DNA from 2 places in the Cohnella candida genome. Region 2 is predicted to be linked to the other one. Evidence: predicted binding sites of a transcription regulator. Region 2 holds the regulator's gene; the other holds the start of a gene.
The links. Region 2 encodes Rex, which represses fermentation and respiration genes when NADH is low (regulators of the CRP and FNR family bind a similar motif). Its sites were predicted from a motif close to TTGTGAAATATTTCACAA; they were not measured.
Positions count from the first base shown of each region.

Region 1: nirB (nitrite reductase large subunit NirB) is a predicted target of Rex. The motif match lies at 13,026-13,043, and genes of this name have one in related genera.

Region 1 is NZ_CP033433.1:1,283,269-1,298,604, reverse strand. Features, by position in the region: gene EAV92_RS06150 (carbohydrate ABC transporter permease) at 1-849, opposite strand, end outside; gene EAV92_RS06145 (ROK family transcriptional regulator) at 1,118-2,335, opposite strand; gene EAV92_RS06140 (sedoheptulokinase) at 2,328-3,713, opposite strand; gene EAV92_RS06135 (D-lyxose/D-mannose family sugar isomerase) at 3,813-4,358, opposite strand; gene EAV92_RS06130 (hypothetical protein) at 4,425-4,673, opposite strand; gene EAV92_RS06125 (phosphotransferase enzyme family protein) at 4,670-5,653, opposite strand; gene EAV92_RS06120 (GNAT family N-acetyltransferase) at 5,768-6,754, shown strand; gene EAV92_RS06115 (DUF1801 domain-containing protein) at 6,758-7,099, opposite strand; gene EAV92_RS06110 (VOC family protein) at 7,103-7,522, opposite strand; gene EAV92_RS06105 (DHA2 family efflux MFS transporter permease subunit) at 7,734-9,221, shown strand; gene EAV92_RS06100 (formate/nitrite transporter family protein) at 9,312-10,124, opposite strand; gene EAV92_RS06095 (nitrite reductase (NAD(P)H) small subunit) at 10,155-10,499, opposite strand; gene nirB (nitrite reductase large subunit NirB) at 10,525-12,918, opposite strand; gene EAV92_RS06085 (YheC/YheD family protein) at 13,117-13,854, opposite strand; gene EAV92_RS06080 (PaaI family thioesterase) at 13,966-14,400, opposite strand; gene EAV92_RS06075 (FMN-dependent NADH-azoreductase) at 14,570-15,205, shown strand; gene EAV92_RS24410 (hypothetical protein) at 15,287-15,336, opposite strand, start outside.
Region 2 is NZ_CP033433.1:1,898,860-1,914,195, reverse strand. Features, by position in the region: gene dinG (ATP-dependent DNA helicase DinG) at 1-1,415, shown strand, start outside; gene EAV92_RS08965 (redox-sensing transcriptional repressor Rex) at 1,412-2,068, shown strand; gene EAV92_RS08960 (amidohydrolase) at 2,065-3,369, shown strand; gene EAV92_RS08955 (cell wall elongation regulator TseB-like domain-containing protein) at 3,366-3,893, shown strand; gene EAV92_RS08950 (hypothetical protein) at 4,285-4,818, shown strand; gene EAV92_RS08945 (AAA family ATPase) at 4,820-6,325, shown strand; gene EAV92_RS08940 (RNA polymerase sigma factor) at 6,486-7,046, shown strand; gene EAV92_RS08935 (hypothetical protein) at 7,033-8,169, shown strand; gene EAV92_RS08930 (3-hydroxyacyl-CoA dehydrogenase family protein) at 8,337-9,209, shown strand; gene EAV92_RS08925 (acetate/propionate family kinase) at 9,206-10,408, shown strand; gene asnS (asparagine--tRNA ligase) at 10,451-11,746, shown strand; gene EAV92_RS08915 (DnaD domain-containing protein) at 11,789-12,514, shown strand; gene EAV92_RS08910 (DUF2500 domain-containing protein) at 12,647-13,066, shown strand; gene mtnB (methylthioribulose 1-phosphate dehydratase) at 13,122-13,778, opposite strand; gene EAV92_RS08900 (2-hydroxy-3-keto-5-methylthiopentenyl-1-phosphate phosphatase) at 13,775-14,470, opposite strand; gene EAV92_RS08895 (2,3-diketo-5-methylthiopentyl-1-phosphate enolase) at 14,467-15,336, opposite strand, start outside.

The DNA of each region.
Region 1 (15,336 bases), 620 kb from region 2:
GGCCGTGATGGCGGTGAAAATCATGATGATGATGAAAATGCCGTATGCGATCGCGGCGCCGTAGCTGTAATCGAACGATTTGAACGCCGTTTCGTACAGGTACATGATCATCGTCCTTCCGCTGTTGCCCGGACCGTCACCCAGCATGAGAGGCGCGTCGAACAGCTGCAAGCCCCCGATGACCGACGTGATCAGCGTGAACAGGAACACCGGGCGAAGCAGCGGCAAGGTAATGCGCCAAGCGACTTGGCTCTTCGAAGCGCCGTCCACTTCCGCGGCCTCGAAAACTTCCGTCGGAATCGACTGCATGCCGGCGATGAACACGATCAGGTTAAAGCCGAAGTATTGCCAGCAGATGACCGAAGCCGCGATGATTCTCGACCACCAGGGATTGTTGAACCAATGGATCGGATCGTGAATCACGCCGATTTTCATCAGCAGCATGTTAATGCTGCCCGTCTGCCAATCGAACATCAGGGCGAACATGACACCCAGCGTGATCGGCGTGATGATGTGGGGGAAGTAAAAGACCGCCCGGAAGAAATGTTTGCCTTTTATGAACTTCTCGTTGAGGATCAGCGCCAGCAAGAGGGCGATGATCAATTGAGGGACGATCGAGAAGATCCAGATGATCAGCGTGTTGCCGATCGTTTGGTAGAAGAAAGTATCATGCAGCAGTCGTTCGTAATTGGCGAATCCGACGTAAATGGGATTCGTAAATCCGTCCCATTTGGTGAAACTGAGATAAAGCGTATACAAAATCGGCACTAATCCCATGACCGTGTAGGCGATGAAAAACGGGGAGATGAACAGATACCCGTATACCGACTTGTTCACTTTTGACTTCATGTCCTTCCTCCCTTTCCGGAATCCGTTCCCAACATCCTTAAGCGCTTTCAGATCGTTTACAAAAAATAAGGGTCGTGGTGAGGATCGGTTTTGCCGAGGTCCTCTCATCTTCTATATACCCTTATCTTTTTGAACTTAAATTAATAAGTCCTCACGAAAACATCAAGTTATATCGGTATTATAGACCCGTCATTAGGTCGTGTCTAGTGAAAACCCTTGCATATTAAAAACTTTTTTATTCATGTGGAAAAACTGGATGTCGAATGGCTCAGAAACCACTCGAAAGGAATCGTTCCAAGCCTAATGTTCCCGCCCCGATCACGCCGGCTTGGTGTTTCAGGGAAGAGCTTTGCAGCATGCTGTCCTTGTGGAAACTGGCAAAACAACGCGGTAAAGCGACTTCTTTCAATTGATCGAAATACGGCGGATATTCGTTGACGAGATAACCCCCGATGACGATCGATTCCGGCGTAATCATGTTGATGACGTTCGCCAAGGCGATGCCCACGTATCTGGCCGATTCTTTGAGCAGATTTACCGCCAGCGCGTCCTCGCGCCTTGCTGCTCGAATGATGGCGAAGAGGTCCACGGAATCCTCGCGCTCCAAGTAAAGCGGCGACAATTCGCTGCTGACCCCTCTTCGTATTTCTTCCCCAGCCCGTCGTACGATCGCCATTCCGGATGCGACGGCCTCCAGACAGCCATAGTTCCCGCAATTGCACTTCGGACCGTCCAATTCGATCGTGCCGTGGCCGATTTCGCCCGCGCCGTACGGAAAGCCTTGATAGATTTTGCGATTGAAAATGATCCCGCTTCCGATACCGACGTCCGCGTCCACGTAGATGATGCTGTTCAATCCTTGCGCAGCCCCGTACCAAAGCTCGGACAACGCCATGACGTTGGCGTCTTTCTCGATCAAGACTTGCATGCCGAACCGTTCTTCCAGAATGTCCCGGATCGGAACGTACGCCAGGCCCGGAATGTTCGGAGGCGACAAGATCGTGCCTTTATTCGGATCGAGCGGACCCGGGGAGGCAAAACCGATCCCGGCGAATTTCTCTTTCGGGATCCCGGATGCGTCAAGAATCGATTGGACGGCTTGAACGATGCAATGAATAAGCGCTTCCCGGTCCGAGGGGTCGCCCAGTTTACTCTCTTCCTGCACGACGGGCGAGCCTTTGAAGTTGATCACGGCAGCTTTGATGGCGGATGCGCTCAAATGAATCCCGACCGTATATAAGCCATCCGGATTGACGTCCAGCAGGATCGGTTTTCGTCCGCCGCTCGAAATATCGTAGCCGGCTTCCATGATCAAATTTTCTTGAATCAGCTCGTCGACGATATTGTTGATCGCCGTGAAGGAAAGATGCGTTCTGGCGGCGACTTCGACCTTGGTGATCGGACCCTGGTTCCGGATGAACGCCAGAACGATGTTCCGATTCAAGTTCTTGACGTGCCGAATGTTCTTGCCTTTCGTATCAATCATCGTGATCTCCCCTGCTCCCATTCGTCCATTCGCCGGACGAGCGGCTGTAGTCGGTATATAACCCGCAACCGACACCGGCGGAAACCGCGGCTCCGCAGGCGGCTTCTTCCGGATATTGCGGCATCTCGAGCGGAAATCCGAATCGCCGTTCCAACATCCTGCGCAAGGCTTCGTTGCGGCGGATTCCGTTGCCGGAGGCCACTATCGAAGCCAGCCGCTCTTTCACGGACACCGGAAAACCGTCGTAATATCGCCGCAGTTCCCGAATCATCCCTTCAAGGAAACCCTGAACCAGATTCCGCGGCGTGAAATTCGCGGGACCGATGCCCTCGATGGACCCTCTGACATCCGGATCCGTCCGCGTTCCGTAAAATTGGGTGCCGACCTTCAAGCCGGATTCATCCGCATCCGTCGGATCGGCGAGTCGGTTCATGAGGTCGAAAAGATCAGTCGAACCGTCGTTCCCGGCGAATGTCTCGCAAACCTCCCGAAAAAACCGCTCCAGCAGCGCATAGGACTTTCCGCCGCTCAGCGATGCGCCGACCAACAGGTAGCCGCCGCCGGGAAAGGGACGCGTATCGATTTCTTCCGCCTGGATATACTGTTCGGAATAAACCGAGATTTGCGAACCTGTACCGATGTTCACGAGAAGCGTCTTGGCGATATCCCGGACCGAACCCAGAAAGCTCGCTTGGTTATCGCCGATCGCACCTGCGACCGGAATCCCGTCTGCCGTATAGCCGATGATCTGCCCCGAGCCTGCCTGTTCCGGCAGGATGCCGGGATCGATCCCCGCTTTGCTCAACGCTTCCACATCGTATGCAAGGGCTTCCAAACGGTAAACGCCTAAACTTGCCGCATGGGTGGGATCCGTCACCGGTTTCGTTCGACCGGCAAGCTTGAAAGCGATATAATCCGCAATCGTACAAAGGGAAGCCGCTCGAGGTGGAACGCTTCCGTTCACGACATGATAATAATGGGTGACCATCCCGAAGCCGGTGGACACGGCATACCCGGTTAACCGCCGCAGTCGTTCGGCATACGTGAGTTCGCCGTCTGCGGGAAGATTCCCGCGTTGATCCTGCCACGTGAATAAAGGCGATACCGGGTCCCCGTTATCGTCCACGTACAGGATGCCGTGCATTTGACCCGTAACGCCGATGGCCCGGATGTCCGGAGCCGTTTCACGCAGCTCAGCGACGATTTCCCGAACCGCGCTCAGAATACTCGAAACATCTTGAGTGAACTCCCAATCGTGAGGAGATCTTAAGTTCGACGCGTTCGGTTTATTTAACGCTTTCACCACTCGGCCGGTTGCGGCATCCATGAGCACGCCGCAGATGGACGTCGTCCCGATGTCGAGCCCGATGAGATTCATGTGACGCCCCTCCTTTTCGGATACGGCCTGGAAAAGCCGGTGAATCCTGCCTGTCACCGCTTACAGTCACCGCTTACAAAACAGCGGAACCGCAAGCCATCAGTCGTTCGTGATTTCCGGTATCCTTCGGATGCGCGGATCGGTGAAAATATCGAACTCATCGCGGCTCGTGCTCGAAAACTCGGATACGATCGCGCCGGCGTCGCCGGCCTGGAACCAATGCTTCGTGCCGGGCGGGATGGTGTACTGTTCTCCCGGATTCAGCTCGATTTCATGGCGGACCGTGTAATAAGGCTCGCTGCCTTCCGGAATCGCGGCTTGAATGTCTTCGGAAGCTTCGCCGTCCACGTACAGGAACACTTTGCCGAACCGGCAGCGGAACGTTTCCATTTTGCCGGGATCGGAACCGACCGGCGGATGAAGGTGCTCCGGGCAGGTCTGGCGGGGAAACAACACGAGTTCCTTCGCGCAGTATCTGTCCGTATTGACGTACGTGATGAGCTCGAGCCCTTCCTGCTGAAGGCGGTTAAGCCCGAAGTCCGCCACTTCGATCCGACTCTGCTCCTCTACCGTCAATATCATACCATGCTCGGAGAGCATCCGGGCTGTCGTTTCTTGCGCTTGCCTGACTTCGGATCGTTTCATGGGGTACCCTCCTTGTTCGATTAAAACAAAATCATAAAACAAGAAGCCCGTTTTGTCATCCCTCGTTTACGGCCATTCGTCCATTATCGCTTGAATGCGATTCTCCGTTTCTACATCGCCCCCAATATAAAAAAGCAGCACGTTCGCGACTTTGTATCTGCTGTGTTTGACGAATGCGGCCGGAATATTCTCGAATTCTTGCAGTCCTTTCTCGGCCTCGCTACTGGAAGAATAGACGTAATAGCTGATCCACTGATCCTGCCGAATGGAATAAACTACCGGTCGGACTCCGTTCACTTGACGATCGATCCTCATGCAAAATCCAACCGATCGGGTAACGCGTCCCAGTTATTTTCAATCCAATGCATTTCTTCCACGAACCGGGCGAGTAAACCGCTGAGTTCACTCTCGCGGCGGATCTCCGTCCTTAGCCACCAGATCGACTCTATGAAATAAAGCATACGAAACGCACGAGTGAGCATTCCTTGAGGCGCTGCCCCATTTTGGCGGTAGCCTTCCATAAACGCCTGTACCTTCCCCGCATCCAACTGTCCATCCAGTAAAGCGCCTGACAAAACGGCCCGAGCGACATCGATCTCCGGGTACGCCATCGTCATCCGGTCAAAATCGACGATCCCCGCTACTCCATGTTCCCGCAGCAAAATGTTGTCCACCCACAAATCCCAATGAAGCCACCCGATGGGGCTTGGATCGAAGATATGAAAATCCGTGGAGTCTACGATGCTGCACGATCTCCGAAGCCACTCCTTCACAACCGAATCGTCTGCACGCTCCGCCTCATCCCAATTGAGCTTCCATTGCCGAAGATAGGCTTCCTTATCCGGCTTCCAGGCCGGTTGTTCCAACTGAGGAATTCGGCCCAGCCAACAGTGCATTCGACCGGTTGCGATACCTAATTCATGCATCTGGGCTTTATTCATGCTGCCTGCCGGAACGGTATATCCGTCCAACCATTCCATTACGGTGTAATGCAGACCGCTATGAGTTTCTTTTATATAACTACCGTCGAATCGGTATACCCTTGGACAAGGAATGCCGTCCTCATTCAACCCGTCCTGAAACCGCAGTGTCCGCTCTATCTCGGCTTTTCTGTCCGGTCGAATGTGAATTTTGTACCGCTCCGGATGGTAGTACTTCACGAACAGAGGTCCTTGTTCGGTGTCCATCCTCCACTTCACGTTCAGCCAACCTTTGTCTATTGGCGACATACCTGTAATGGATACACCCAGCCATTCTTTAAGGTGCGACGCGATTTCCTCTCCAATGCTCTCCATCCTATCGAAGCTCCCCCGGCAAAAATCTATTAAGCCAAACTTTACCATGATCAAGACGGCGATACATGAGATAATGGTAACGAAAAATGGAAGAAATATATGGAGGTTGCCATCTTGCCCAATTATATAATTCGAAAATTAATACAACCCGACGACTATGCAGCCGTCGCGCCGCTGTTGAATTTCATTTATCCGGAACCGACGACGGCGGAGCGGCTGAGGGAAGACGAAGAAAGCATACCGCCGGGCCAATTGCATTACAACGAAGAAAACGAATTGATGGGCTGGGATCGTCCCAAATGGGTGGCCGTGGACGAACGCGAGCAAATCGTCGGTTATGCGATCGCTTGGCGGGCGCCGTGGACGGAACTGGGAACTTTAATTCAGACGGTCGTCGTGCATCCCGAATTCCGGGGAAAAGGAATCGGCGCTGCGTTGTATGCCGCTCTTCATCAATGGGCCATGGAAGTCAAGGCATCCCGGTTAATCGACTTCATTAGAGAGAACGACAAGGAGTCGGTCTCTTTCGCGGAACGCCGCGGATACGAGAAGGAACGCCACATGTTCGAGTCCGTTCTGGATTTGGATAACTTCGACGGCGGAACCCTGGTGGGAGCGATAGACGAGGCGAAAAAGGCGGGGATTCGGTTCGTGACTTTGGCGGAAGAACCGGGGGAAGCCGGCGAAAGAAAACTCTACGAATTGTATAAAACGACTCAACCCGATATTCCGGGTTACGCGGAAGACTTCCCATGGTTCGAGGAATGGAAAAAGTGGAATATCGACCGGCCGGGCATCCGGCCGGAGTGGATTCATATCGCGAAGGACGGCGACCGGTACGTCGGCGTCGTCACGCTGCAACAAAACGAGCAAACGCGGGCGATGTACCATGAGTATACCGGCGTTCTGCGCGAATATCGCGGAAGACGCATTGCGCTCGCTTTGAAGATGCTTGGCGTGCAGACCGCCAAATCGAATGCCGTCCCTTATTTGAAAACGCACAACGATTCCATGAATGCCCCGATGCTCCGCATCAACCGCGATCTCATCGGCTTCAGGCCTGAACCCGGGCGTTACAAAATGGTGCGGAAGCTCGGCTGACGATTATAACGTGCTGGAGGCTTGGCTGACCAAAGAGGTCAACAGGTCGCCGTGGATGGATTGGCCTTTACGATACTTGATCGTCTTCCTTTCCGGCGGGCCATCGAACATCCCTTCGGGCAATTCCAGTCCGGAGGCATTGAAAATCGTGAAGCTGACCGCATCCTTCGAGGTGGAGATCACCGCCGCGTATTTCTTGTTTTTCAAAAAATGAGGCTTGCCATACTGCAAGCGTTCCTGTACGTCCGGAATCACTCCGTGGACGACTTCGCGCAAACCTTGGCACAGCTCGGCTTGCCAAGGTTCTTTAACTTTCTCGATGAATTCGGTGACTTCAGCGTTCATCTTTCATTCTCCTCTCGTACCATCCGCGTGCATGTAGTTAATAGCCCACATATGGCCGTCCAAGTCCTCGAAGGCCCAATGATACATGAATCCGTAATCCTCAGGTTCTTCGTACGATTTCCCGCCCAAGGAGACCGCTGTATTCACGATTTCATCCACCTTTTCCCGGCTCTCGAAGGCCAATGCGATCGTCATTTGCGCATACTTTTCCGTATCAACGGATTCCTTCTGCGTGAGCGACTTTAAAAGTTCTTTGGTGAGCAGCATGACCTGCAGGTTGCCGCCGATCACGATGGCTGCCGACTTCTCATTCTCGGGGAATTGCGGGTTGAGCTCGAATCCGAGTCCGGTGAAGAACGCCTTCGATTGTTCTACGTTGTTTACAGGCAGATTGAAGCTCGTGAATGTGGACATTAATGCCATTTTTAAACACCTCATCGTCAAATTGGTTTGTTGTCCTTGATGCCTTCTTTTATTTAGACGAAAGCCGATCCGGGAATTCATCGGTCTGCTATTTTTTTCAACGCTTTCCGAGGATTTCCTTCCTTGACTCACGAACAATTGTTCGATATGGTAAATGATGTGATATTCCAGATTAACCGTACAGGAGGAGCTTGGAGTGGAATTCAGTAGTGTGGAGAATCAATCCGCGAACGTCGATTTAAGCAAGATCAAACGCGGACCGATCGTCGCCGCATTGATTATCGGCGCGTTCGTGGCCATCTTGAACGAAACGCTGCTCAACATCGCGTTTCCGGATTTGATGGCCGATTTCAAGATAACGGAATCGACCGTGCAATGGCTGGCTACCGCTTATATGCTGGTCGTCGGCATGCTGGTGCCGGTCACGGCGCTGCTGCAGCAATGGTTTACGACAAGGCAAATGTTCATCGGGGCGATGATGCTGTTCTTAGTCGGAACGGTCATCAGTTCGGTTGCGCCGGTCTTCGACGTCCTGCTCGTCGGGCGCGTCATTCAAGCGCTAGGTACCGGTTTGATGATGCCGGTCATGATGAACGTCATACTCGTCATCTTCCCTCCGGAGAAACGCGGCGGAGCGATGGGAATGATCGGTCTCGTCATCATGACGGCGCCGGTCATCGGCCCGACCTTATCCGGCTTGATCGTCGAACATCTGTCTTGGCGCTGGCTGTTTTATCTCATCATTCCGCTTGCCGCGTTTTCCGTCATTTTCGCCTTGGCTTTCCTGAAAAACGTGACGACCCTCACGAAACCGAAGGTTGACGTCATCTCGATCCTTCTCTCCTGCATCGGTTTCGGCGGCATCGTATACGGCTTCAGCAGCGCGGGCGACCGCGGTTCCTGGTCGGATCCGGTCGTCGTGTGGAGTCTGGTCGCCGGCGGCATCGCCCTGATCTTGTTCGTATGGAAACAGCTCGTATCCCGAAATCCGATCATGGATTTGAGAGCCTTCAAGTATCCGATGTTCTCTCTCGTCACCGTTCTGATGCTGGTGATGATGATGTCCCTCTTCTCGACGATGATCATGCTGCCGCTCTTCATGCAGCAAGTGCTGCTGCTCACCGCATTCTCGGCGGGTTTGGCCTTGATGCCGGGCGGCATCATCAACGGGATCATGGCGCCGGTATCCGGGGTCCTTTTCGACAAATTCGGTCCCCGCGTATTGGTCATTCCCGGCATCGTGCTGATGTGCGTCGCGATTTGGATGTTCATGGGCATTGAATCCGATTGGACGAAGGGCCATATCATCATGATTCACATCATCATGATGGTCGGAATTTCTTTGGTCATGATGCCGGCGCAGACGACGGGCTTGAACCAGCTGCCGCGCAGTCTGTATGCGCACGGCACCGCCATTCTCAACACCTTGCAGCAGGTAGCGGGCGCGATCGGCGTGGCGCTGTTCATCAGCATCATGTCGTCCGGCGCCAAAGAATACATGAAAACTTCCAAGGACCCGACTTCGCCGAGCGAACTGATCCAATCGATGGTCGCGGGGCTTCACAACGCGTTTTTCATCGGCCTCTGCTTGGCCGTGCTGGCGCTGATCATCAGCTTGTTCATCAAGCGGACCCATGCGCCGAAGGAAGAAGGCGCGGAACAAGCCGCGAAAGCGCAAGTTCAAACGAGCAAAGGCTAATTTCTTGAAATGTTTAAAGGCCTTTCCCGCAGTCCGAGGACTGCACGGGGAAGGCCTTTTTTATGGATTCGTGTAATCTGACTGACAGATTCAAGCGGATAAGCGCGATGCGGCTTTGACGGCTTCTCTCTTGTGACGGTATGGAGTAATCAGCCAATAGAGACAGGCCAGAAATCCCGCGCCGCCGACGATGTTCCCGAGCGTGACCGGAATCATGTTGTGGAACCACCCGGCCAACGTCACCGTCTCGGGGTGCGGAAGCACGAGGGCAAGACCCAGGACCGTCATGTTCGCGACGCTGTGCTCGTATCCGGAGGCGATGAACGCGAACAACATCCACCAGATCAGCACGAGTTTCGCCGAATCGGACTTCGCCCGCGCCGAGCACCAGATGGCCAGACACACGAGCCAGTTACAGAGAATGCCGCGGAAGAACAGCGACGACCAGCCGAGCGACATCTTTTTGGCCGCGATCGCCATCAGCAAGTGATCCGGCCCGATGCCGTGGAATATGCCCGATCCGGCAACCAGCATGACCAAGACCATGGCACCCAAGAGGTTGCCGGCATAACACCAGGCCCAGTTGCGGAGCATATCTTTCCAGGTCGTCGCTCCGGACAGCGTACCGAAAGCGAAATACATGTTGTTGCCCGTGAACAGCTCCGATCCGGCGAAAATGACGAGCGTCAGCGCGATGCCGAACGATGCGCCCATCGCCATGCTGGTAACGGGAGACTTGATGGCGAACAGCGGTGCTCCGATAGAGATAATGAGGACGATGCCGATGCCGACGAATGCCCCGGCGAGGCCCGCGGCCAGCAAGTAGCGCAGCCGGCTTTGGTCGAGCAGTTCCTTCTTCTTCAGCGCGGTCTGCACCATCGTTTCAATGGATTCCTTAAACATTGGGATTACCCCCTTCTTCGGGTGACGGAATTATAGAGCGATCGCGAGCGCCAGTTCAACGTTCCCGTCTTTCGTTTCCCGAATCTCGAACTTCCAGACCTCTCCCTTATCCGGTGCTTGGACAAGTCCGGTTTCGAGGGAAATCTTCAAGTCCCGGATAGGGCAATAAATGAAATGGCCGCTGACGATGGCTTCCGCGAGCGTCCCCCCTTTGGGATGCGGCGTCCGGTTCTCCAGCGCGTAAAGCCCTCCGTCCGTCGTGCGGAAAACCGCAATCCGGCAGCCTGCCGCCAGCACCTCCCTGCCGAATCCGGCCGGGAATTGTTCGATAGGCCCCAAAGGGACAACCGTCGTCTTCGTCGTGATGGTTGGCATCGTTGATCTCCTCCTGTCGCCTGCTTTATTTTCCTGCGGTTACGGGCCGATACAGCTTGAGGCGGACTTCTTCGTCCTGAACGACTTCCTGCCAAGGATCCCTCAGCCCGTCCAGCGCCTCATCCAGCTTGCCGATGAGTTTCACGCGGCCAATCTTGTCTTCCACCACCGCCTGCCTTACGCTTTCCAACCCTACCCGTTCCACGAAATCCGAGGTGCGCTCCGCATAGTTGGCGTTTTCCCGATAGTACTGAATGAACGCGTCGCAGATGTCGATCAGGTCCTCGTCGGTTTTCACCTTGCACAGCGAATCCGCGCCCCGAAGCTTGATGCCCCCGTTGCCGCCGACGAAAATCTCCCAGCCTCCGTCGTTCCCTACGATGCCAATGTCCTTCGTGCCCGATTCGGCGCAATTGCGAGGGCATCCGTTGACGGCCATCTTGAACTTGGCCGGCATCCACAGGCGCTCGTACCGATGTTCGAGCTCCATGCCCATGCTGATCGAATCCTGTGTGCCGAAGCGGCAAAATTGGGAACCGACGCACGTTTTCACCGTGCGAAGCGATTTGGCGTAGCCGTATCCGGACGGCATGCCGAGGTCGGCCCAAATAGCCGGCAAGTCTTCCTTCTTGACGCCGAGCAGGTCCAGGCGCTGTCCGCCCGTCACCTTCACCATTTTCACATCGTATTTGTCCGCTACGTCCGCGATCTTTCGCAGCTCGTCCGGAGAAGTCACGCCGCCGTACATCCGCGGGATGACGCTGAACGTACTGTCCTTCTGGATGTTGCCGTGAAGCCGTTCGTTGACGAAACGGGAATCCTTCTCGTCCTCATGCTCCTTGGGCCAAATCATGCCCAGATAATAGTTGATGGCGGGCCGGCATTTGGAGCAGCCTTCCGGCTCGTTCCAGCCGAGCACGTGCATGACTTCCCTCACGTGAGTCAAGCGCTTCTCGCGGATTGTGGCTACGATCTCGTCGCGTCCGAGCGTCGTGCATCCGCAGATGCCGGTTTTCTTCGCGGCCGCACCGTCGAATTTCTCTCCAAGCGTGTATTGGAGCAGTTGTTCCACGAGCGGCTTGCAGCCGCCGCAGGAGCGGGTCGCTCCGGTGCAGGCTTTGATCCGTTCCACCGAATCCCAGCCCTCTTCCCGAATTCCCTTGACGATGGCTCCCTTCGTGACGCCGTTGCATCCGCAGACGATTTCCTCGTCCGCCATCGCTTCGACTCCCGTCGATTTCGCTTTTCCTTCGCAACACCCGCCGCCGCCGAACAATTCACTGTAAAGGTCATCCGTCATGTTCTTGCCTTCCCGGATGGAGCGGGCGAGCAAGGCGGAGTCCGTGACGTCGCCGTACAGCACGGCGCCGACGATTCGGTTGCCTTCCAACAGCACTTTCTTGTAGGTCCCTTTCCAGTCGTCGTGGTTGCGCAAAACCCGGTGCTTTTCCGTCTCCGCGAACTCGCCGGCCGAAAAGACGTCCACGCCGGAGATTTTCAGCTTCGTGGAAACAGAGGATCCCGTATAAGGTGCGGTTTCAACAGCCGCGATCTTTTTGGCAAGGACGGTTCCTTGCTCGTACAGCGGAGCCACGAGGCCGTAACAAACGCCTCTGTGCTCGCAGCATTCTCCGACTGCGTAGACGTCAGGGACGCTGGTTTGCAGAAAGTCGTCCACCAGGATGCCGCGCTTCGTTTCGATGCCGCTCGCCTTCGCCAGTTCCGCGTTCGGCACGATGCCGGCCGCCATGACGACAAGATCGGCTTCCAGCTCACTGCCGTCTTGGAACCGGAGACCGGTAACCCGATCTTCTCCGGTCAGCGCGACGGTTTTCTTGCCCATGGCGAACTTGATGCCCTGCCGTTCCAGTTCCGCCTTGAGCATTCCGGCCGACACGGCGTCCAATTGGCGCTCCATGAGCGTATCGAACAAGTGGACGACCGTCGTATCCATGCCCAGCTGAACCAGGCCTTTCGCCGCTTCCAGACCGAGGAGGCCTCCGCCGATGACCGCGGCTTTTTTGAACGACTTGGAAGCCTCGATCATCGTGTTGCAATCCGCGATGTCCCGGAAGCCGATGACCCCTTCCTTATCCGCGCCCGGTACGGGCAGAACGAACGGTTTGGAACCAGTCGCGAGAATCAGCACGTCGTAGTCCGCGGATTCTCCTTCCGCGGTATAAACCCGTTTGTCTGACGTATCGATTCGCGTAATGGACGCGCCGGTGTGCAAAGAAATGCCGTTTTCTTCATACCAGCTGCGGTCGTTCATGATGATGTCCTGTACGGTTTTGCTGCCTTCCAGCACGTAGGACAATTGAATCCGGTTATAGTTGGGATACGGCTCGGCGCCGTAAACCGTAATATCGAAAGCTCTCGTGAGCTTGAGGATCTGCTCCAACGTACCGATGCCGGCCATTCCGTTTCCGATCAGGACCAGCTTTCTCTTTCGCGCGGGATTCGCCACGGTTTTTCGCCTCCATCCAATGACTCTGGAGTTATCTTAACGTAAGGCCTGGGAGTTGAATGTGATGCATATCACTTTGGGAAACGAAAACGACAAAAACCCCCGATCCCCGCAAAGCGGAAGATTCGGAGGTTTCGTTCGGCGAAGAGCCTAACGTTTTCGTTGAAGTCTTGCATACTGAATGATTCGGCGAAACATGGACTTGTCTGCGAGAGCGTTGAAGATGTATTTGTCCGGCCTCGAATTGACTTCGATGATCCACGGTTTCAGCTGTTTGTCGATGCCGATGTCTACCCCGAAAGCCGGAAAACGGGGAAATACGCGGCTCATATGGCTGCTGATCCGAATGCCCAGCTCTTTCAGCTTCTCCACGTATAGGGTCCTTTCTCGCTCGCGGAGATACGGGGTTAGCAGCTGTTGAATCGGCATCGGTTTGCCGCCGTTGTGGTAGTTCGTCACCACTTTATGGCGTTGTCCCAACCGGCCCACGATCCCGGTGACTTCCCATTTGCGCCCAGGGTTTAGCTGTATCATAATCCGCAAATCGAAAGGCCGGCCCTCATAATGAAGCAAGGGAATGCCTTGTTGGACGAGGTACGCTCTTCTGCCTTTGGTTTTCTCGAACGCCGCATAAGCTCCGTCGAAGGACGCGAAGTATCGGCTTTGAGTGCCGTTCCTCAAACGATATCCGTTACGATGGCGAGACAGTTTGAAAATGCCGAACCCCCCGGTTCCGGTATTCGGTTTCAAGTATACGTCCCGGTTTTGGGCCAGCATCGCGCCTATATTCGCCTTCGTCGCAAGCGCGGTCGGCGGCAAGCTGCCGGATAACGCCGGGTTGGTCAGCATTAACCGGTATTTGCCCAACTTATTATTACCGTAGCGCAACTTCATCACTCCATCGCCAGAAATCTCAGCACGATAATCATATGCAGGATTGGTTCAGGCGTATGGACAAAACGACTACCCGGCCTTAAAACGGTGATTTTAGGCGATATCTTACCCGCGCTGCCGGTCTTTCGGAACGATGGCGACGGTACAACGGGAAACGCAGATGAGACGGCCTTCTTCATCGGTGATCCGGATATCCCAAACCATGGTCGTCCGCCCTTTATGGAGCGGCGTTGCAGTGGCGGTTACGATTCCGTCCTTCTTGCTGCGAAGGTGGTTCGCGTTGATTTCCATCCCGACCGCGACAAACGTTTCTTTATCGATCAAATGGTACGTGCCTACGCTGGCGACCGTTTCGGCGAGCGCTGCGGATGCGCCTCCGTGCAAAACCCCGAAATATTGCCGGGTGGCGTCGCTCACGGGCATCGTCGCAACCACGCGGTTCGGCGAAATCTCGGTGATCCGCATGCCCAGCACGCCGAACATCGTATTTTGATAGTGTTCGTGGTCTTCCAACAAGAAATGTTCGTAAAGTGGCTCCATGGCTGCAAACTCCTCGTTTCAAAGATTCGGATTTATTGTAATGAAACCAAGGGCTTCCGGCAACATTAAGACTCGTGGGCATACCATTTAATTACCATTGTTTATTTACTTACAAAAAGTTATTATGTGAACTGTGCCTAGAACATACACAGAAGGAGCGAAACTCACTATGGCAACCGTTTTGTACATTACCGCGCATCCTCACGATCACCAAACATCCTACAGCATGGCCGTCGGCAAGGCATTCATCGACGCCTACAGGGAATCCCATCCGCAAGACGAAGTCGTCGTTTTGGATCTCTATAACATGGACGTCCCCCATATCGACGCCGACGTTTTCAGCGGCTGGGGCAAACTCAGATCCGGCTCGGGCTTCGATCAACTATCCGAATCGGAGAAAGCGAAAGTAAGCCGTCTGAACGAAATCGTCGAGCAATACGTCAAGGCCGACAAATACGTCTACGTGTCCCCGATGTGGAACTTCTCATTCCCTCCCGTGCTGAAAGCCTATATCGACGCGATCTGCGTCGCCGGCAAAACGTTCAAATACACGGCCAACGGCCCCGTCGGCCTTCTGGCGGACAAGAAAGCTATCCATATCCAAGCCAGGGGCGGCGTTTATTCCGAGGGACCGGCTGCCGGTTTCGAGAGCGGTCACAGCTACTTGGCGAAAATCATGCAATTCCACGGCGTCCCCTCGTTCGAAGGCATCTTCGTCGAAGGAATGGCCGCCATGCCGGACCAAGCGGACACCATCAAAGAGAAAGCGATCGCGAAAGCGCGCGAGGCAGCCGCTAACTTCTAATCCCTCTAATCAAAAAACGAAGCCATTCCGGATGATCCGGAATGGCTTTCTTCATGTGCGGAAGGAATACGGCAACTGCCATTACTTCATTTCGAACTCGTAAGGATTGGCGCCGATGAATCCTGCCCAGC
Region 2 (15,336 bases):
TGCCGTTGCAGCGGCTCTGGAAAGATTCCCGGAACGGATTGATTCCACAATTGGCGACGGCACTCGCATCCGTTCCGCATGACCAAGCGCCCGCTTGGGTGGAGAAGGCGGAGCTCATGCCCGCCAAATTGAACGATATTCGGGAATCCTGGGAACGCTGGACGGAAGCGTTGTTCGGACTGTTGGCGGGCCAAGCCGCCGCCGACGAGACGGGCAGCCTGACGCTGCGCTTGAAGCAAGATGCGCTCCCGAAAGGGTGGGACGCCATTCGCGTGGACGCGGACAACGCCATCCAGCTGATGTCCGACTTCATCCGGCCGATGGAGAAGCTGATCGCGGAAATCCGTGAAGAAACCGACGATTATTCGCTGCAGGGCCTTCTGACGGACCTGAGCGGCGTCGTGAAAGACGTGGCTGCGGTCCGGGCGGACTTGTCTTCGTTCGTCACGATGGGCGAAGCCGGCTATGTCTACTGGGCGGAAGCGCACTTCCAATACCGCGGCCGGTCCGTGTGGATGTACGGCGTGCCCGCCGACGTGAGCGCTCTGCTGAAGGAAGGCCTGTTCGACCGCAAGGCGAGCGTCGTCATGACGTCCGCGACTTTGACGGTAGACAAATCGTTTCAATATGTGACGGAGCAGCTGGGCCTTGCCGAGTCGGAGAAGGAAGGCCGGCTCCGGACCTCGCAGCTGCCGTCCCCGTTCCGCTATCGCGAACAAGCCCTCGTGCTCATTCCGAGGGATTTTCCGGGTATCCGGGGCAAGGACGGCGACGCCGCGTTCGTGCAGGCCTTGACCGATTCGCTGCGCGACGTGGCCCAAACCGTCGGCGGACGCATGCTCGTCCTGTTTACGTCGCATCGTATGCTGAAGACGGTATACGGTCCGCTCAAGGAAAGCTTGGAGCCCGCCGGCATCCAGGTGCTCGGCCAGGGAATCGACGGCTCGAGCCGCAGCCGTCTGACCAAGCAATTCCGCGACCAGCCGGCGTCGGTGCTGCTGGGTACGAGCAGCTACTGGGAAGGCGTCGATTTGCCGGGAGATGCGCTCACGTGCTTGGCTATCGTACGATTGCCCTTCCAGCCTCCGAACCATCCGGTGGTCGAGGCGAAGTCGGAAAAGCTGCAAGCGGAGAAGAAAAACCCGTTCATGAAGCTGTCGCTTCCGCAGGCGGTCATCCGTTTCAAGCAGGGCTTCGGCAGACTGGTGCGCACCGCGACCGACCGGGGGATCGTCATTTTGTACGACACCAGGGTCATCGACACGAGCTACGGGAAATACTTCCTGTACTCGCTGCCCGGACCGAAAATGGAGCATTTGCCGACGGCCGGCATGGCGGACCGGGTCAAGCAGTGGCTTGACGAGGGAAGGCCGGAAACCGTCAAACCAGCGGACGAAGGGGGAGAAGCCGGATGAAGCAGGAGAAAATATCGGAGGCGGTCGTGCGGCGGCTGCCGGTATATTTGAGGTTTCTGAACGAGCTCAGCCTATCCGACGTCCAAACGGTATCGTCTCAGGATCTCGGCGAGAAGCTGGACCTCAATCCCGCGCAAATCCGCAAAGATTTGGCCTATTTCGGGGAATTCGGACGCAAAGGCGTCGGTTACAACGTGGCCTATTTGATCGAGAAGATCCGCCACATCCTCAAATTGGACAAAACGCTCAACGTGGCCCTCGTCGGCACCGGCAACCTGGGGCGCGCGTTGTGCAATTACAACATGTACACGAAAGACAACATGAAAATCGTCGCCGTTTTCGACGCCGATGCAGGCAAAACGGGCACGAAAATCAACCAGATGACCGTGCAGCCGATGTCGGAGCTCAGCGAGACGGTGGACAGGCTCGGCATCGCGATCGGGATCATCACCGTTCCGGCCATCGAGGCGCAGAACGTGGCGGACCGGTTCGTAGCCGCGGGAATCAAGGGCATCCTGAATTTCGCGCCGTCCGTCTTGAAAGTGCCCGCAGGCGTTCGGATCCACTACGCCGACTTTACGGCGGAACTGCTCAGCTTGGCCTATTACATGGATTATGAAAAGCGAAAAGAACAAGGGGACGTCGAAGAATGAAAAGATGGCTGATCACGAACGGATATTTCGCGACCATGGACGATACTCGTCCGCTGTTCAAAGGCTGGATGGCGGTTGAAGGATCGCGCATCGCGGACATGGGAGAAGGGGAGGCGCCTGCGGAGTGGCTGGAGGCTGCCGCCGAAACGGTGGACGGCCAAGACTTGCTGTTCCTGCCCGGGCTGGTCAACACGCACGGACACGCCGCGATGTCCCTTCTTCGCGGCTATGCGGACGATCTGGCGCTGCAGGACTGGCTGCAGAACCATATGTGGCCGATGGAAGCCAAGTTCACCGGTGACGACGTATACTGGGGCAGCGCCTTGGCCGCGGCGGAAATGATCAAAACCGGAACGACGACGTTCCTGGATATGTACGACCACATGCACCGGGTCGGCGAAGTCGTGGACCAGTCCGGCTTGCGCGCCGTGCTGACGCGCGGCATGATCGGCATGGTGCCGGAGGACGTCCAGAAGGCGAAACTGCAGGACGCCGTCACCTTCGCCCGCGAATGGCACGGCGCCGCCGACGGGCGCATTACGGTCATGATGTGTCCGCACGCGCCTTACACGTGCCCGCCCGATTTCATCGTGAAAGTCGTGGAAGCCGCGCATGAATTGAACCTTTCCCTGCACACGCACATGTCGGAAACGAGGTTCGAAGTCGAGCAAAACGTCCGAGATTACGGGGTGCGCCCGCCGGAGCATTTGGACCGTCTCGGCTTCTTCAGCCGTCCCGCGCTCGTCGCCCACGCCGTCCATCTGACGGACGAGGAGATCGCCCTTCTGGCGGAACGGAACGTCGCCGTCTCGCATAACCCGGTCAGCAACCTGAAGCTGGCTAGCGGAGTGGCGCGCGTGCCGGAACTTCTCGCGGCTGGCGTGACCGTGGGTCTCGGGACGGACAGCGTGGCAAGCAACAACAATCTGGACCTGTTCGAGGAGATCCGCCTTGCCGCCCTGCTTCATAAAGGCGTCACCGGGGACCCGACCGTCATTCCGGCCGCGGAGGCTCTCCGCCTCGGCACGACTTACGGTGCCCGCGCGCTCGGCTTGGAAGGGCAGACCGGCATCTTGAAGCCCGGCATGAAGGCCGACTTCATCGCGGTATCGACGGCGCAAACCCATTTCGTGCCCCGCACCGACTTGATTTCCCATCTTGTTTATGCAGCGTCGGGCTCCGACGTGAAGCACGTTTGGGCGGACGGCCGGCAGCTATTGCGGGGCGGCGAGCTGCTTACGCTCGATGAGGAAAGGATTCGCTACGAAGCGCAAGCCTGCTTCGAGAGGCTCAGGGGATGAGCCTCAGCCGAACGGAAAGCAGGCGCAGGCTGACTTCCCTCTCCATGGGAAAGTGGGTCGCCGCGGGCATCGTTTTCGTCGCGCTGCTCGTCCTGGCGTTCGTCCTTTACGTCCGAACGGCGGATTCGAGTTATCGCGCGGATGAACGGAGAGCGGTCACCATCGCCAAAGTCCAAGGCGGGTTGACCGATATCGACCAGGCCGTCTGGTATACCTGGGATGACTCGCTGTGGATCGTATCCGGCCAAGACAAGGACGGCCAGTCGTGGATCCTGTGGGAACGCAGCGACGGCATCGTCAAAGAGAAGGCGTCCGACGGCTATACCGAATCGCGAATCCGGGAACGATTCGCCGCCGATCGGCCCGCGGCGGTGCCGCTTCGCGTCCAGCCGGGCTGGTTCGGCGGTATGCCGGCGTGGGAAATCCGCTATCGCAAATCGCCCGCTTCGGATCAGCAGGGCATCGATTTTTATTCGTTTAAAGAAGGTGCTTTACTGAAAGCCTACGATCTCCCCGGCAATTAAAGGGGAAAGAGGCCGTATGATGCTGAGATTGCCGCATTTCACCCTTTCGAAGGGAGCGAAATGCGGCTTTTTTGCATACGGATATGCTTGCTAACTATCTATCAAATCGTCTATCAAACTTTATAGCAAAAATGAGAATACTTTCATGACACCGGACGTTTAAGATGACGTATAATAGGTTATACAAACGATCTGCCGCCGGCCGTAACCGATATCCGCCCCTCCTTTCGACGGGGCGTTTTTCATTGGCGTTCTTGCCAAGCTTTTGATCACCAAACCGGCGGTTAAAACTGATATACTCGTTGCTATACGCTTGCGTTTCTATTCGTCATTTAACCATGATCGTACTTTCCTATAAATACAGCAAAAATATGAAGGAGGACAACGCGATATGAAAATCAAAATGGTGCCGCTTGCGATTACGGCCGCGCTGTCGGCGTCGCTCTTGTTCGGCGGATGGATCACGTACCGGCATTACGGCGTCGAGCAGCCGCTGGACCGCGTGGCGGAATCGGTTAACGGCGTCCAATCGGCCGCGGCTTCCATGACGTCCGGCCAAATCGTCCTTAACGTGAAGTTGAAACCCGACGCGGACCTCGCCGAAGTCTACCGCAAGGTCAAGGAAGAAGGCGCCGGCCAAATCGGCGGCAAAAAGCTCGAGTTCAACGTGGAATCGGAAACGTCCGATCAGCTCGAGAAAGCCTGGAGCTATTCGCTGTTCGATGTGGCGCAGGCCATGGAAACGCGCCATTATTCCGAGATTCGGGATGCCATGGACAAGCTGTCCGCACGTTTTCCGGGCGTGACCGCGACGACCGACATGGACGATGACAACGTATATATCCGGCTCGTGGACGGGAAAACGGCGAAGTTCGTCGTGCTCCCTCGCGAGGCGGCAAGTTTGGGGGTATGGCCGAATGCGTAAGCTGAAAACATACGGGAAAGAAATCGCCATCGGCTTCGTTCCCGTTTTCCTGTTATTCCTGATGTACGTCGGGGTTTCCCCGATGCCCATCATCACCTTATTGCTCGTTTCCACTGCGCTGTTCTTCCTTACGAAGGCGCGCGGAGGCATCGCCGTCGGCGCGATGAACAAGAAAAGCGCCGCCAAGGTGCCGACTTTCCTCTCCTTCGACGATATCGGCGGACAGGAACAAGCGAAGAAAGAATTGACGGAAGCGCTCGAATTCATGGTCAAACGCGAGGAAATCAAGAAGCTGGGCATCCGCCCGCTGAAGGGCATTCTGCTGACCGGGCCTCCAGGGACCGGCAAAACGCTGCTCGCGAAGGCGGCGGCGCATTTCACGAAGTCCGCGTTCGTGGCCGCATCCGGCAGCGAATTCGTTGAAATGTACGTCGGCGTCGGCGCCAGCCGGATCCGGGACCTGTTCAAGGAAGCCCGCGCCCAGGCCGCGAAGCTGAAGCTCAATTCCGCCGTCGTCTTCATTGACGAAATCGACGGCATCGGCGGCAAACGCGACGGCGGTCAGCATCGGGAATACGACCAAACGCTGAACCAGCTGCTTACCGAGATGGACGGCATCCAAGGCAACGAAAACATCCGTATTCTGCTCATCGCGGCGACGAACCGGAAAGAGCTGCTGGATCCCGCATTGCTCCGTCCCGGCCGTTTCGACCGTCATATCCAAGTCGATCTGCCGGACAAGAAAGGCCGCGAGCATATTCTGCAGCTTCATGCCCGCAACAAGCCTCTCGAAGAGGGCGTATCGCTCGACCGGGTGGCGGAGGAAACGTTCGGCTTCTCCGGCGCCCAATTGGAGAGCGTCATGAACGAAGCGGCCATCTATGCGCTGCGTGAAGAACGCGAGCAGTTGAGCCAGACGGATTTGACGCAAGCGATCGACAAAGTCATGATGGGCGAGCGGACGGACCGGGAGACGACCCGGGAAGAACGCGAGCGCGTCGCCATGCACGAGCTCGGGCACGCCATCATGGCGGAGGTTCTCCGTCCCGGCAGCGTCGCGCAAGTGTCGCTTACGCCGAGGGGCCAGGCGCTGGGCTATGTGCGCCACCACCCCCGCAAGGACAGCTACCTGTACACGAAACAGACGCTGGAGGATCAAATCATGATCGCCCTGGGCGGAGCCGCGGCCGAGGAATTGATTTACGGCGGACGCAGCACCGGCTCGAGGGGGGACTTCGAGCAGGCGACCGGCATCGTGAAGACGCTGATCGAATCCGGCATGTCGGAGCTCGGCATCATCCATCCGCAAGCGTTGACGCAGGTAGAATGGGCGAAGGAGAACGCCAACATTTTGAACGGGTTGATGGACCGTACGCGCAAGCATCTGGGAGAGAACCGCGCGAAGTTCGACCAGTTGCTGTCCATCCTTGTGAAGGAAGAGACGCTGTCGGGAGACCGGCTTCGCGAATGTTTGGCCGTCTCTCCGGCGAATCCCGTCGCCTCTTAAATTTTGCCTAAAGGGCCTTCCCAAACCGATGGGAAAGGCCCTTTTTTTCGCGGATTTCAGGTATAGTATCGAAAGGACGGCAACTTTCCCGCTTGGCATGCGTCCGAATGATTGAACCGGATCCGATTTCGGATCGTCTAAGGAATTGAGGTGCTGGGCTTTGAACTCCGAGACGAATATGGACTACTTGAAATACATGGTGGAAACGGACGACCCGAAGGCGCTGCTGGAAGAGCTGATGACCGCCTACGGCAAGGAAGTTTGGAATTACGCGTACAGCATCACCCGCAAATGGGATATGGCCGACGACATCAGCCAGGAAGTGTTCATCAAGGTTTACCGGCACATTCACGCTTTCCGGCGGGACGCCTCCGTCAAAACTTGGCTGCTTACGATAACGCGCAATACCGCGATCGATTTTCAGCGTTCCGCATTTTTACGCAAGGTGACGTTATCCGATTGGCTGGAGGAGAGGGGAGAGAACCGTTCGGTCGAGCAGGAATCGATGGAAAAATGGGCCATGAGCGAAATGTGGGACATGGTGCTTCAACTTCCGGCGAAATACCGGGAAGCGATCATCCTGTTCGCCCACCATCAACTTTCCATGAAGGAAATGGCCGACGTTCTCGGAGTCACGGAAGGAACCGTTAAATCCCGGTTGTTCCACGCCCGCCAAAAACTAGCCAAGATGAAGGAGCAGAGCGAACATGGACCTAAGTGACAAGGAACTGAAGGAACAGCTGGGACGTGACCCGTTCGCGCGGGCCGGATTCGATGAAGAGCTGAAAAAGAAGATCCGGGAGCGCATCGACGCGGAACGGGGCGGACGAAGGTCTCCGCGCCGGTTCGCTTGGCGCCTGCCCGCGGCGGCATTCGCATCGTTCGCTTTGATCCTTCTCGGGATTTGGCTGTGGAACGGCCCGTTGGAGCGGGGGCGGCAGTCGGAAGAAGCGATCGCGTCGCCGGTACAGGCAAGCACGCCGGTGCCTACTGCGCTCGCGTCGCCCAAAGCTACGCCATATGCTCTCCTCATCGGACTTCGGACCGACCGCAAGGAATCGGGGTCCTTCCCGACGAGCCGCTACCGGACGGTGCTGGTGGCCCCGAAGGGCAGCGATCCCGACGAGCTTGGCTTGATGGCGAACACCGCCGGATTGTACATGCCGTATGGGCAAAATTTTTGGCATATCGCCGCGGTGGAATCGGCGGACGGCCGGCAAACGCTGCAAGCGACCCAGGCAACGAACCGGAAATCGACCAAGCTCGATGCCGCGGTCGCGGTGCCCGATTATCTGCTCTCCGAACGGGTTCTCTACGCCGGCAACGCCTACTTGGCCGTGGAATCTACCGTCAAAGACGGACAGGGAGCACCCGCCGTCAACTGGTGGGTCAAACATATCAACCAGATCAACTTGAAGGCGAAGACGGCTGCTTCGGAACCGCATACCGCCCTCCGCGACTTGTTTCCGAATGCCGAGCCTTCGGTCGCCGGCGTTCAGCAATGGAGCGTGAGCAGGAATCCGGGACAATGGGTAGCGGTATCCAAGACGGTCGACGGTCTGCCCTCGGCATTGCCGTCGCAGCTTGTCCAGCACGACGTGCTTACGATGTCCTGGGAGGATATCCAGGCGATCGAGCCCGGCGCACAGGACGCGTTCACTTACGGCAACGTGCTGGGCGTCGTGACGGGCCGTGAAATCCGCGTTCATGCCGTGCGGGAAGGGAAGTCCGTTTCGCCGGACACGGTCAGCATTCCTCTCGGGGCAGGAGAATCCGTAGTGATGGTCCAGTGGGCGCAAGACGGGTACGTCCAGCGCTGGATTACCTACATGAGAGGGCTTTAGGTCCATCATTTCGCATGTCAAAGAATCGTCCGGGGCTTGCTTGGCCTCCGGACGATTTTTGTCGTTGAACCGCCGCGCGCTCCATTACCGTGTGACTTCCCGTTATGATAAGATGGGAATATCCCGTTTACGGAATGGTTTAACGTCGCAGGGGGAGGACGAACAACATGTTTCGCACGATCGGAGTCGTAGGCGCGGGCACGATGGGCCGGAGCATCGCCGAGATGCTGGCCGTCAAGGGATTGGACGTGCTTCTCGTCGAGAAGTCCCAGGAGCATCTGGAATCGGCGCTGGAGATGCTGGAAGCGAGCCTGGACCGCCAAATGGAAAGATGGGCGATCACGGCCGCGGAGAAGAAGCTGATCCTGAACCGCATACATAAGCAAAAATCTCTGCAGGATCTCGGAGAATGCGATCTGGTCATCGAGACCGTCAGCGAGGATTTGGATCTGAAAAAACAAGTGTTCGAAGAGCTCGACCGCTTTTTGCCGGAGACGTCGGTGCTCGCCAGCAACACGTCGACGCTTAGTTTAACGGAGCTGGCCGGCGTCACGCAGCATCCCGAGCGGGTCATCGGCATGCATTTCGTCTATCCGGCGTTCCGGGTCGACGTGGTGGAAATCATCCGGGGGCTGCAAACGTCGGACGACACGTTCGACAGAACGAAAAGCTTTACCGAAATGGTCCTCGACAAAAAAGGGGTCATGGTGTACGAGTCCCCGGGCTTCGTCACGACCCGGCTCATCTGTCTGTTGATCAACGAAGCGCTGCATCTGATGGAGGAAGGCGTCGCGTCGCCGGAAGACATCGACACCGCGATGCGGATCGGCTATCAGTTCGAGCGCGGCCCGCTCGAGATGGCGGACCGGTTCGGCCTTGATTCCGTTTTGGCCGCGCTGGAACGGATGTTCCGGGAATACGGGGAGCTCAAATACCGTCCGTCATTCCTGCTTAAGAAGAAGGTGCGCGCCGGCCAGCTCGGCGTCAAAACCGGGGTCGGCTTTTTCCAATACGGCAAGGACGGTGACAGGCTCCCATGAAGGTATTGGTCATCAACTCGGGAAGCTCCTCCTTGAAATACCAGCTCTATGACATGGAAGACGAGTCCGTCATGGCGAAGGGCCGGGTGGAACGGATCGGCATGGAATCGTCCATCTTGTCCCACGAGGTGGAGAACAAGCCGGAGATCCGCGAAGTCAGCGAAATCCTCGACCACACGACGGCCGTCCGGAAAGTGCTCGACATGCTGACGCACCGGGATTTCGGCGTGCTCGGTTCGATCCGCGAAATCCAAGCCGTCGGGCACCGGGTCGTGCACGGAGGCGAGTCGTTCGGCGAGTCGGCATTGGTGACGCAGGAAGTGAAGCTGGAGATCCGCCGGCTGTTCGATTTGGCGCCGCTGCACAATCCGGCTCACATGACGGGGATCACCGCCGTTGAGGCGAACCTCCCGGACGTCCCTCAGGCCGTCGTATTCGATACGGCGTTTCACCAATCGATGCCGCCGACCTCGTATTTGTACGCGATCCCCACGGTACTCTACAGGAAGCACAAAATCCGCCGTTACGGCTTCCACGGCACCTCCGTGGATTACGTCGTCCGAGGCGCGGCGGAGCTGCTCGGCCGGCCGCTCGCGGACCTGAAGCTGGTCGTCTGCCACATCGGCAACGGCGCCAGCTGCACGGCCGTGCTCCACGGCAAATCGTACGACACGAGCATGGGCATGACGCCGCTTGAAGGCTTGATGATGGGGACCCGCAGCGGCGACCTGGATCCGGCCGTCGTTCCGTTCACGATCAACAAGGAAGACCTGACGCTGAACGAAGTGAATTCGATGCTGAACAAGCACAGCGGCCTGCTCGCGGTTTCCGGCGTCAGCAGCGACATGCGCGAGGTCGTGCAGGCGATGAACGAAGGCAACGAGAGTGCGAGGCTCGCCTTCGAGATGTACGCCTACCGCATTCGCAAATACATCGGCGCATACGCCGCCGCCATGAACGGCTTGGACGCCGTCGTGTTTACCGCGGGCGTCGGGGAAAATTCCGACGTGCTCCGCAAGCGGGTATGCGAAGGCCTGTCTTTCTTCGGTCTCGCGCTCGACGAACAGCGCAATGCGGAACGTTCCGGCGAGCCGAGGAAGATCACGACCGATGACTCTAAGGTGGCTGCGCTGGTCGTGCCCACGAACGAGGAACTGCTGATCGCCCGCGACACCTACCGTCTGGTGCGGCAATCCTGAGGCGGTTTCGCGAAACGACATTACGGGAAGGGGAAAATGAATATGCAAAATAAAGTCACGATTTCGGAAGTCGGCCAACACGTCGGAGAATCGGTGACGTTCGGCGGCTGGCTGACGCGCCGGCGGTCCAGCGGCAAAATCCAGTTTTTGCAGCTTCGCGACGGAACCGGCTTCATCCAGGGCGTTCTGGTCAAAGAAGAGGTATCCGAGGAAGCCTGGGAGAACGCGGGCAAGCTGACGCAGGAAAGCTCCCTGTACGTGACCGGCGTTGTCCGCGAAGATCCGCGGAGCAAATCCGGGTACGAGCTGTCCGTCACGGGAATCGAAATCATCCAGATCACGCAGGATTATCCGATTACGCCCAAGGAGCACGGCGTCGATTTCCTGATGGACCATCGCCACCTGTGGCTGCGCGCGCCGAGGCAGCGGGCGATCATGCGCATCCGCGCCCAAATCATTTCCGCCATTCAGGAGTTTTTCGACCGGAATGGCTTCACGCTCGTCGATCCGCCGATTCTGACGCCATCGTCTGCGGAAGGGACGACCGAGCTGTTCCATATCAAATATTTCGACGAGGACGCCTACCTGACGCAGAGCGGCCAGCTTTACATGGAAGCCGCGGCGATGGCGCTCGGCAAGGTGTATTCGTTCGGCCCGACGTTCCGCGCGGAAAAGTCCAAAACCCGCCGCCACTTGATCGAGTTTTGGATGATCGAACCGGAAATGGCTTTCGTGGACCACGAAGAGAACTTGAGGGTGCAGGAGCAGTTCGTCTCGCACGTGGTCGGCAAGGTGCTCGAGAACTGCCGTCCCGAGCTGGAGACGCTGGAGCGGGACATCTCCGCGCTCGAACGCGTGAAGCCGCCGTTCCCCCGCATCACGTACGACGAAGCGATCAAGATGCTCGGGGAGCTCGGCATGGAGCTGCCTTGGGGCGAAGATTTCGGCGCGCCGCACGAAACGGCGCTGGCCGAGAAATTCGACCGGCCGCTCTTCATCACGCACTATCCGACGGGCATCAAGGCGTTCTATATGAAGCCCGATCCGTCCAGGCCGGAAGTGGTCCTGTGCGCCGACATGATCGCGCCCGAAGGCTACGGGGAAATCATCGGAGGCTCGCAGCGGATCGACGATCCGGGATTGATGGAGGAACGCTTCAAGGAGCATGAACTGTCTCCGGAAGCCTACCAATGGTATTTGGACCTGCGCCGTTACGGCACCGTGCCGCACTCCGGATTCGGATTGGGCTTGGAAAGAACCGTATCCTGGATTTGCGGCTTGGAGCACGTGCGGGAAACGATCGCGTTTCCTCGGATGCTTTACCGCTTGTATCCGTAATAAATTCCCAACGAACACGAATAAGACAAAGGAGGCGGAACAATGGACGATCGGGGAGGTATCGCGCGCGGCTTGGCCGAAGCCTATATGGACGGCGCGGCCAGCATTCCGTATGCGCTGCTCAGGACATACCGGGCTCTCAAACTGAGCGACACGGAAGTGATGCTGCTGATTCAGCTCCTGGCTTTCCGCCAATTGGAGCAGATCGAATTTCCGACGATGGAACAGCTGCAGGAGCGTCTCGGATCCTCGCCGTCCGTCGTCGGCCAAGCGATGCAGAAGCTCGTGAAACAAGGGCTCGTCGGCATCGACGAAATGGTCGACCCGGTGACAGGCGTCCAGTCCGACCGCTATAACCTGTCCGGCCTGTTCCAGAAGATCGGCGCGCTCCTCGCGGCGGGAGAGTTCCCGCTGCGTACGGGCGGGGGCGACGCCTCCGCGTCGCCGGATTCTCTTGATGCCCGCCATGCCGCGCGTCCTCCCGTGTCGAAGACATCCGTCTTCGGGGGAGCGACGAACCTGTTCGCGGTGTTCGAGCAGGAATTCGGCCGGCCGTTGTCGCCAATGGAGGTCGAGACGATCAACGGGTGGCTGGACAAGGACGGCTACGACGAAGATCTGGTGCTGTTCGCGCTGAAAGAATCGGTGTTCGCCGGCAAGCTCCATTTTCGGTATATCGACCGGATTTTGCTGGAATGGAGCCGCAACCGCGTCTCCAACGTCGAGGAAGCCCGCGCCCATACGCAGAAATTCAGAACGGGCAAATAAGCCCTCAGACAACGAATTCCTTGCTCCGAGCGAGCAAGGAATTTTTTTGCGGGACGGACGTAACATTTGGACGGGTGCGTCGTATTTATTGTAAGAGGATTCCAACTCAAGGCGAAAGAGGCGGGTGGGCGCATGTTCGGTAACGATCCGGGTTTCGGCGGCTTTGACGGCGGTTTCGGAGCGATGGGGACGATCATTCCTTTGTTTTTCATTGTCGTGCTCGGGATTATCGCGTTCAGCGCGATCCGGGGAATCGCCCAGTGGAACCGGAATAACGCGCAGCCGGTGTTGACCGTGGATGCCCGATTGGTCAGCAAAAGGACGCATGTGTCCCATCACCACCATAGCGACGGAAACGATTCCTTTCAGCATTCGACGACCTCCAGCACGACGTACTACGCGACGTTCGAAGTGCAGAGCGGGGACCGTATGGAATTCCGCATAAACGGAGCCGAGTTCGGCATGCTGGCCGAAGGCGACAACGGCAAGCTTTCGTTTCAGGGAACGCGTTATCTGGGGTTCAGCCGAGCGCAGCGAAGCGAAGCCTATTGAAATGTAAATGAAAAAACCGCCCTTTCGCCATGCGGCGAGGGGCGGTTTCGTTGTTTTACAGGGCTTTGCCGGATTTCAGCAGCTCCCAGCGGTACGCATACTCGAACAGGAACTCGAACGCTTCGAGATGGCGTTTGGCGGCGAAGGCGTCTTCGCCCCAGGCGTAGATCCCGTGTTTGCGCAGGAGAATGCCGGGAATCCGCGGATCGAGCTTTTCGGTGATTTCGGGTACGATGCGGGGAACGTCCGCGAAGTTGCTGACGATCGGTATCTGGATGACGGCTTCTTCGTCCCAAATGTTGAACGCCTTGATCAGCTCGACACCTTCCACGGGCACGTGGCGGCGTTCCCAGAACCATTCGGAGACGAGGTTGTTGAACACCGTGTGCGTATGGAAAATGGCGCCGCAGCCCGTTTTGCGGTAAATCTCGCAATGGATGACCGTTTCCGCGGACGGCTTCAGGCGCGTCGTCTCGCAAGGCTTGCCTGCCTGGTCGACGAACAGGAAATCTTCCGGCGTCGACTTTGATTTGTCTTTGCCGCTGGCGGTGACGGCGAAATGGAACGCGTCCGGGCGGTATTCGCCGACGCGCATCGACAGGTTGCCGCTCGTGCCGGCGAACCAGCCGCGGGAGGCGAAGTCGGCCTTGATGGCCGACAATTCGCCGATCACGCGCTGCTTCTCTTCGAGCGGGATGTCCGCGAAGCTCATGAGGACAGGCCTCCTTGGTCCAAATGTCGGATGATGTCGTGGAACGTTTCGAACGCGATATGCGGAAGGCCCAGTTCGCGGCACTTCTCCGTCAGGTGCGAACGCGAGAAGACGAGATCCGCCAGCTTCGCGCCGGCGAAATCGGTAATGCTGTCGCCGATGAGGATCCGGTAGTACTCATCCCGCGGGAACCGGCGGATGACCGTCGTTTTGCACATGCCGCAGTCGTTAGCGCATTCGTCGTCGCACGCGTGCGGCCACAGGATTTCGATATTATCGCCTTCGAAGCTGCTGCCGTTGCAATAAATGTGGTCCGCCGGAATGCCGAACGGCTCCAGCAGCGGATACACGAAGAAGTCGATGCCGCCGCTCGTCACGTAGAAGGGCACGTCGTGCTCCTTGCACCAGGCCAGCAGCTCGGGAAATCCGGGACGGATGCCCGCCGTCTCGAGGACGAAGGAACGGATTTCCTCTTTCTTGGAGGAGGGCAGCAGGGCGAACATTTCCCCGACACCTTGGCGGATGGACTTGGTCCCGCTGACGATGTCGTCGATGATGGGCTTCACCCCGGGCGGTTCGAACTTCTGCATGATCGCGACGATGTTGTCGCTTAACGTGATCGTGCCGTCGAAATCGCAAAATAAGACCGGCGGGCGGGGGAACAAGGTGATCTTCGATGTCGATCCGTTCAAGATGTGCGTACCCCCCAGCGCTCGATGGCGGCTTTCAGTTCCTCATGGCCGGTTTCGGCCGCATAATCTTCGAGCGAGGTTCCGCGCAAGACGGCGTCGACCGCCTGCCGGAACGCTTTGCCTCCCGCGGCCGCGCCGCCGGGATGGCCGTGCACGCCGCCTCCGGCATTCACGACGACCTCCGGTCCGAAGTCCTTCAGGATGAGAGGGACGAGACCCGGATGGATGCCCGCGGACGGAACCGGGAACGCCTTCTTATGCGGAAGCTTGTCGCTGAGCAGGGCGTCGCGAACGGCCAGGTTTTCTTCCTTCGGCATGACGACGGAGCCGTAGGGCGAAGGGAAGAGGGATAAGTCCGCTCCCGCCATGCGTACCAATTTGCCGAGCAGCAGAGGCGCGGAGATGCCGTAATGCGGCGACGGATACATGGCGCCGGCCATCGCCGGATGCGCGGCGATCGGCACGGGAATGTCCGGATCGGCGGCCAGTCCCGCGAGCGCGTCGAAGCCGTAGGCGAGCACGTTGAACAGAAGGCCGTTGGCCCCGGCTTCGACGGCCCGTTTGGCGTTGTCGCGCAGTTCGTACGTCGGTCCCGTAAGGTTCGTGAAGTAGATGAGCTTCTGGCCGGTTTGCTGCTCCGCTTCACTCGCGGCGCCGATACAGGCGGGAACGCGTTTCTCCAGCGGGGACAGCGGGTTCTCGAACAGGATTTCGTCGTCCTTGATCAGATCGACGCCGCCGAGCGCTTGCTGCAGGAATTGCTCCCGCAGGTTGGGCAGGTCGTATCCGATGACGGATTTGAAAATGCTCATGACGAGCGGCCGGTCATGGACGCCGAGGAGGTCCCGGACGCCGGCCGCGCCGAA